One region of the Achromobacter sp. 1012554356 genome, then DNA from elsewhere that is predicted to be linked to it. Evidence: predicted binding sites of a transcription regulator. Region 1 holds the regulator's gene; the other holds the start of a gene.
What was found. The regulator FliA, encoded in region 1, starts transcription of late flagellar genes. The targets are predictions, from matches to a motif close to CTAAAGTTTNNNNNNNNNNNGCCGNTA.
Positions count from the first base shown of each region.

Region 2: the regulator FliA is predicted to act here: its motif matches at 1,740-1,766, upstream of AC6LJW_RS12150 (FlxA-like family protein).

Region 1 is NZ_JCBANC010000044.1:26,768-30,564, forward strand. Features, by position in the region: gene AC6LJW_RS20750 (methyltransferase regulatory domain-containing protein) at 1-1,173, opposite strand, end outside; gene AC6LJW_RS20755 (RNA polymerase sigma factor FliA) at 1,354-2,109, opposite strand; gene flhD (flagellar transcriptional regulator FlhD) at 2,536-2,859, shown strand; gene flhC (flagellar transcriptional regulator FlhC) at 2,893-3,471, shown strand; gene motA (flagellar motor stator protein MotA) at 3,588-3,797, shown strand, end outside.
Region 2 is NZ_JCBANC010000019.1:23,178-26,974, reverse strand. Features, by position in the region: gene AC6LJW_RS12155 (solute carrier family 23 protein) at 344-1,654, opposite strand; gene AC6LJW_RS12150 (FlxA-like family protein) at 1,804-2,226, shown strand; gene AC6LJW_RS12145 (ABC transporter substrate-binding protein) at 2,342-3,667, shown strand; gene AC6LJW_RS12140 (ABC transporter permease) at 3,757-3,797, shown strand, end outside.

The DNA of each region.
Region 1 (3,797 bases):
GGCGGCAGGCGCGTGCTTGCTGGCGGCTTCGCGGACGGCGCCGAACGTCACCGACTGCGGCCACGACTCGCCCAGCATGTCCATCAGCGTATGGGCGACCGGGTCATGCGAGGTCAGCGTGGCGCCGCGCGCGGACTGGTATTGCCGTTGTTGCGGGGCAGCCGCGGCGCCGGGTTGGGCGCGCAGGTCGGCAGCCAGGTGCATGCCCTCGAAGGCGCTGCCTTCGGGCTGCTCCAGGATCGTGTCGGCGCGTTCGGCGTGAATCAGAAGGCTCTTGCGGAACGAGCGGCCGATGGCGAAGTCCAGATACTGTTCCCGCATCTCGCGGCCGGCGTTGACGGCCAGCCCGTTCAGGCCCAGTGCCACACGCGAACCGTATGTTGAGGGGAACGACAGTTGCGGTTCGGCATCGGTCACATAAGCCAGGCCGGCCTGTTGCGCCGCCGCCGCAAACTCCAGGAAGTAGCAGGGCGTGTTGACGGCTTCCAGGTATTCGTGAAGCAGGTAGTGATCGCTTTGGCCGCGCAGCTTCTGCGCGGTGTGCTGCAGCGCCGACTGCAGGGGATTGTTTTCCCACAGGCCGTTTTCAATGAGGCCGAGCATGTCCTTGGCGCGCGCCAGCTTCTCTTGCGGCGTTTGCGCACCGAAGCTGTTGAGCATCATGGCGTCGCGAATGACGTCCGACGCCTTCCAGCCCGGGTAGGTGTTGTAGCTGATATAGGCGATGCCCTCGGGCGCGAGGTTCTCCTTGCAGATGCGCAGGATCGCGTCACGCACTTCCGGCGGCACCCAGCTGAATACGCCGTGGCAAATGATGTAGTCGAACGTGCCGAACTCGGGCGTGATGTCGGTCAGGCTCATGGCGTGCAGATCGAGGTTGCGTGCGCCGGCGGCCTCGGCCGCGCGCTGGCCCGCTTCGATCTGTTGCGGCGACAGGTCGACACCGACCGCGCGCGCCTCGGGATAGGCCATCGCGAAGGGCAGCAGGTTGCCGCCTGCCGCGCAGCCGAGTTCCAGCACGCGGGCGCGGCTCAATTCAGGCGTGGAAATCCCATACAGATGCGCCACGGCGCGCAGGCTGCCTGGCGCGGTGTACGAAAAGGGCAGGGAAAGATAGGGGGTTTCGTCGTAGGCGTCAGAAATGGCCTGCGTCAAGCGGTCGGGTGCGCTCATGGCGAAATTCCGGGATGGTCGTGGTGCGCTGCGAGGCTCTTGCGGTTCGCCGCGCACGCGTTGTGGGCTAGACCGAAAGGCTAGCAGCCCCACCGCGCCCCGGAAGGCATGAACAAGGTCCGATTTTCCCCCTGAATCCGCGCTGGCTGAAAGCCGCCCGGCGTCCGCAGGCGGGGAAAATCAGATGATCTGCGCGATCTGCCCCTCCTGGGGCAATTCCTGCCAGGCCTGATCCTTCAGCCGCGCCCGGATGCGCGCGGTCGCCTGCGACCGCAACTGGCACACCCGTGCCTCGGTCACATTCATGATCGCGCCGATTTCCTTCAGGTTCAGCCCCTGCTCGTAACACAGCGACAGCAACAGCTTTTCGCGGTCGGGCAGGGCGTCGATGGCGTGAACCAGAGCCTGCCGGAAGTCGCCGGCCAGCAGCGAGTCCAGCGGGTTGCCGCTGGGCGCGCCGTGATTCAGCGTGGCGGACCAGTCGGCCTGGCCGGACGCCGAATCCGGCTCGGTGGTGAAGTCTTCATAGTGGACGATCTGCACGCCTTGCGCGTCGTGCAGCAGCGTCTGGTATTCGTCGATCGGCAGCTCGAGCTGCGCCGCGATCTCGGCCTCGGTGGGCGCGCGCATCAAACGCTGTTCCAGAAACTGGATCGCTTGGTCGATCTTGCGCGCCTTCGTGCGCACGCTGCGCGGCAACCAATCCTGGCCGCGAAGCTCGTCAAGCATCGCGCCACGGATACGTGTCGTGGCGTAGGTCTCGAACTGCGCGTCCGCGGTTTCCTGGTAACGGCGGACGGCGTCGAGCAGGCCGATCATGCCGGCTTGTATCAAGTCGTCGAGTTCGACGCTGGCGGGTAGCCGGGCGAGCAATTGCAGGGCCAGCTTCCGAACTAGCGGCGCATATTCGACCAGGCTGTCATCTGCGTGGGGCATTGCGGGAATTCTGGCGGAGTCCATCGTGAAGCGCGGTCGTGTTGCCAATTTGCGACATTGTCGACAAGCGCGGCTACGGTAATGCGGGCGAATCTTAAGAATCGCTAAGTTGGCATTGTCGGCAATGGGCGGCCGTTCATTTCAGGAAGTACGCAACGTTTTGAATGCTTATTTGGCAAATTGGCGAGAATTTGTCACGAACTTGTATGTCAAGGTGTGTCTAGAAAGGCACGTTGCGCAACATCAACAAAGATTTGTCATATAAGTCATAGAAAATGACATGACCTGTGGTAAATTTTACTTAATTTGCGAACAAATGATACATTTCGCATTAAAACAGGATGCAGCAAGCGGACAGGTAACAAACGTTGCCTGACGCCACGAGTAATCAAGCCCCTCGGGTGGGATAGGGATAGGGAGTACAGCGTGCAACAAGTCGAAAATTCTTTGCTGGCAGACATTCGCGAAGTGAATCTGTCGTATCTGTTACTGGCTCAGCGCATGTTGCGGGACGATTTCGCCGCATCGATGTTCCGCCTGGGTTTCAGTAACGAAGTCGCTGACATTCTCATGCGTCTCTCGCCGGCGCAACTCGTGAAACTGGCCAGCTCCAGCTCGCTGCTGTGCCGCTTCCGTTTTGACGATTACAGCCTGCTGTCGGCGCTGACCCACGACGTGCTGGGTGGAGCGCTGCAGCAAGCACATGCAACCATCCTGCTCGCCAAGCAGCCTGTCGAAGAACTGGCCTGACGGCCTAGCGAATCCCACTCGGACACACCTGTCATGGCCTCCAAGAGCGTTTCCCAGGAAGCGGACGACATCCTGCTTGCCAGCTCCATGATTACGCTGGGCGCGCGCCTTCAGGTGCTTGAGGCTGAAACCAGCCTCAGCCATGATCGCCTCGCCCGCCTGTATCGCGAAATCCGCGGCTGCTCGCCACCCAAGGGCATGCTGCCTTTTTCGGTTGACTGGTTCATGACCTGGCTGCCGAATATTCATTCCTCTCTCTTCTATAACGTGTATTCGTTCCTGAATACGCGCACCACCAGCAAGGGCATACGCGCCACCATCGACGCGTATCGCCTGTATCTCGAGAACGCAGGGCAGGAAACTGCGGACGCCGAGCCCGTCCTGAGCTTCACCCGGGCGTGGATGCTGGTGCGATTCTTCGACAGCGGCATGCTGCAGCTTTCCGCGTGCCGGCAGTGCGGCGGTCATTTCATCGCCCACGCCCACGATCCTCAGTCGGATTTCGTGTGCGCCATCTGCCGTCCGCCACCCCGCGCCGGCAAGACCCGCGCGGCGGCAAAAGCACGCGCCGGCAGCCGCCCAGCCCCCATTGCGACCGCCGCTCCGACCTGATCGGGCGTCCAAATACATCAAAAGCCCTGAAAAACACCCCCTAACCCGCCTTTTTGGGGCAGGGGGGACAGGGGATCATTGACGCAAGTTATAGACTTCGTTGGCAGGGGCCCGTTGTGTTGATTGTTATCGGTTTTCTTGTGGTGATCGTGTCGGTCGTCGGCAGCTTCATGGCGCTGGGCGGACACATGGGCGCGCTTTACCAGCCCTTCGAGCTGACGCTGATCTTCGGCGCGGCGTTCGGAGCGTTCCTGGCGGGCAACAGCAAGAAGTCGCTGATGCTGGTCAAGAAGGCGCTTCCGGACGCGCTCAAGAGCTCGCGCTAC
Region 2 (3,797 bases), on a different contig from region 1:
AGCGCGCTTGCCATGGGCTTGCCATTGGCTTGCCATTTAATGCTTGGAAAAATCTGGCGAGCGGCGCGGGCGACCAAAACAAAACCCCGGCTCGGGTCGGAACCGGGGCAATCAAAGTCATATTGTGGTCAATCTCGACGGGAATTGCAAGCCGCCGGAGAAAACGCCCTTTTCGACGCATTTCGCCGCTGTAACCCGCTAAAACCGGCGATTTCGCGCCGAAAAGCCGTGGCGGCCCAGTTCGGCGCAAACAACGCCCGCGCGGACTGCGGGTTTTCCGGGAGGCGCTAGCGCCCGGAATCTACTGGCCGATAATCTTTGCGCCGCCCAAACCCCGTGTTGTTTACTTCGTGCGGCGCAACAGCGCGTACAGGATGATCGCGCCGAACGTGGCGGTACCGATGCCGCCCAGCGTGAAGTCGCCCAGCTTGATGGTGAAGTCGCCCGCGCCGAGCACCAGCGTGACCGCGGCCACGATGAGGTTGCGGTTGTCGGTGAAATCGACCTGGTTGACCACCCAGATGCGGGCGCCAGCAATGGCGATCAGGCCGAACACCACCACCGACATGCCGCCCAGAACCGGTCCCGGGATCGTCTGGATGAGCGCGCCGAACTTGGGCGAAAAGCCCAGGACGATGGCGATCAGGGCGGCGATCACGAACACCAGCGTGGAATAGATGCGGGTGACCGCCATCACGCCGATGTTCTCGGCGTAGGTGGTGACGCCCGTGCCGCCGACGGCGCCCGACACCATGGTGGCCACGCCGTCGCCGACGAAGGCCCGGCCCAGGTAGCGGTCCAGGTCGCGGCCCGTCATGGCGCTGACGGCCTTCACGTGTCCCAAGTTTTCGGCCACCAGGATGATGGCGACTGGCACGATGAGACCCATGGCCTCGGCCTTGAAGACCGGCGCCGCGAAGTGCGGCAGGCCGAACCAGGCGGCGGCCGACACGGCGCTGAAGTCGATGGGTTTGCCCAGGCCCAGGCCGTTGGCCAGCACGGCGTAAACGACGCAGGCGAGGATCAGTCCGACGAGGATCAGCAGGCGCTGCACCATGCCGCGTGTGTAAACGGCGATGCCGCCGACGCACACGATCGTGACGATGGCCATGGCGCTGTCAAAGCCCGACGCCCCCATGGCGCCCTTGGCGGCGATGGGCGCGAGATTCAAGCCGATGACCGCGACGACCGCGCCCGTCACCACGGGCGGCATCAGCGTGTCGATCCAGTTGGCGCCGCCGCCCGCCCGCGCATTGACGATCCAGACGATCACGCCGATCAGCGTGTACGCCAAGCCGCAGGCGATGATGGCGCCCAGCGCCACGCCGATATTGGCATTGGCGCCTCCGCCGGCATAGCCGGTCACCGCGATCACGCCGCCGATGAATGCAAAGCTGGAACCCAGGTAGCTGGGCACGCGTCCACCCACAAACAGGAAGAAGATCAGCGTGCCGATCCCCGACATCAGGATGGCGACGTTGGGATCGAATCCCATGAGCAGCGGCGCGAGGACGGTCGAGCCGAACATCGCGACGACGTGCTGAGCGCCCATGGCCACGTTCTTGGGCCAGGACAGCCGTTCATCGGGCGCGATGATGACGCCGGGCTCGGCGTCGTCGGCCAGGCGCCAGCGCGGAAAGTAGGAATTGGACATGGATTCCCCGGGGGATGGTACGGATTAGGGTTTCAGACTGCGAGCGGGCGCCAGTGTAAAGGGGGCCATCGAACGGGGGCAACGTTTAAGTTTTGCCGCCGGATTGCCGTACTAGTGGAAACCCCGAAATCCCAGGCAAAGGTACAGTCATGGCGATCAACAGTATCAGCGGCACCTCCCGCATCGGCAGCCTTGCCGACATGTGGGCCGAAAAGATTCAGGCCAACAAGGAAGCGAAGAACGCCTCGGGGCAGGAGGCCGTGTCGGTGAGCGCGGAAGGAAAAATCCGCGTGAACAATCCGGGCGCCGCCAAGGTCGGTAACGCGCAGGCCGCCGAAGAAACCGACAACGACGACGAATACACCCGTCAGATCAAGGAGTTGCAAAAGCAGCTCAAGCGCATCATGGATCAGATCGCCAAAGTGAAGGCGAGCGGCATGTCGGCCGAAATGAAGGCGCAGCAGATCATGGCGCTCAATGCCCAGGCCGTGCAGATCCAGGGCCAGATCTCGCAGCTCCTGGCGAAACAGGCGCAGGCTGCCAAACAGGCTGGCGTGTCGGCCCAAGCCTGATTTGGGCAAGCGACGTGGCGCCGTCACTGATGGCGCGCATCAAAATTTCTGATTGGACGCTTGGCGGGCGTGCCGGTACTGTCTCCAGACAAATCTAAAACCACGGAGACAAACCATGCACGCTATGCGCACAGCCCTGGCGGGAGCGCTGTTGGCCGTTTGCGCGGCGCCGGCCCTGGCCGGCACCGTCACGGTGATCACGTCGTTCCCCAAGGACCTGACCCAGGCCTACAAGACCGCCTTCGAGAAAGCCAATCCCGGCATCACGCTGGAAATTCTGAACAAGAACACGGTGTCGGGCATCGCCTTCGTGCGCGAGACGCCGGCGGGTCAGCGCCCCGAGGTGTTCTGGGCGAGCGCGCCGGATGCGTTCGAAGTGCTGGGACGCGACAAGCTGCTGGCCAAGTCGGCCGACATCGCGAACAAGGACGTGCCGGACAAGATCGGCAGCTACCCCATCAACGACCCGGGCGGCACGTACCTCGGCCAGGCGCTGGCGGGCTACGGCATCATCTACAACACGCGGTACATCGCGGCGCACAAGATCCCCGCGCCCGTCGAATGGAAGGATCTGCTGTCGCCCAAGTGGTTCGGCCACGTGGGCATCACGTCGCCGTCGCGCTCGGGCACGATGCACTTGACCGTGGAAACCATCCTGCAAGGCGAAGGCTGGGATGACGGCTGGAACACACTGCTGCGCATGTCGGGCAACAGCAGCGCCGTCACCGAGCGTTCGTTCGGCGTGCCGGACGGCGTGAACAACGGCCAGTTCGGCGCCGGACCGGTCATCGACTTCTTCGGGCTGTCGAGCAAGTATTCCAAGTTCCCCGTCGAGTTCGTCTATCCGTCGGAGACTGCCATCGTTCCGGCGAACATCGCGCTGATCGAGGGCGCCAAGAACACCGAGGAAGGCAAGAAGTTCATCGCCTTCACGCTGAGCCAGGCGGGCCAGGAGCTGCTGCTGGAGCCGAAGATCTCGCGGCTGCCGGTGCTGCCCTACTCTGCGCTGGCCGGCAAGATTCCGCCGGGCTATCCCGACCCGGCGGAAATCGCCAAGCGCAGCAAGGTCCATTTCGACGCGGACCTGTCGCAGTCGCGCTACTACGTCGTGCAGTCGCTGTACGACCAGACCGTCACGTTCCGGTTGAAGGAATTGCAGGCGGCCACCAAGGCGATCTACGACGCCGAGGCCAAGCTGGGCGACAAGGCCAAGAGCGGCAAGGCGTCGGAATTGCTGGACCAGGCACGCAAGCTGGCGTGGGCGCCGCTGATCGACAGCAAGCAGGCGGCCGACCCCGCGTTTCTGGCGATCTTTGCCGGCAACAAGAAGGACGCGGCCGTCAACCAGCAGATCACGAAGCTTGAAGGCGAGTGGAATGGCCGCGCGCGCGCCAACTACGAAGAAGCCGTAAAGCTGGCACGGCAAGCCGCCGCGCTCTGATCGTCTGGATGCGCTGAACTCGGCAGGCGGGCCTGACCCGCCCGCCGGGGGCCGCGCCTGTCTTCTGGCAACGATATTCGGGAATCTCGATGAATCATTCGAGCCATTCGCGCCTGCCCGCCGGCCCAGT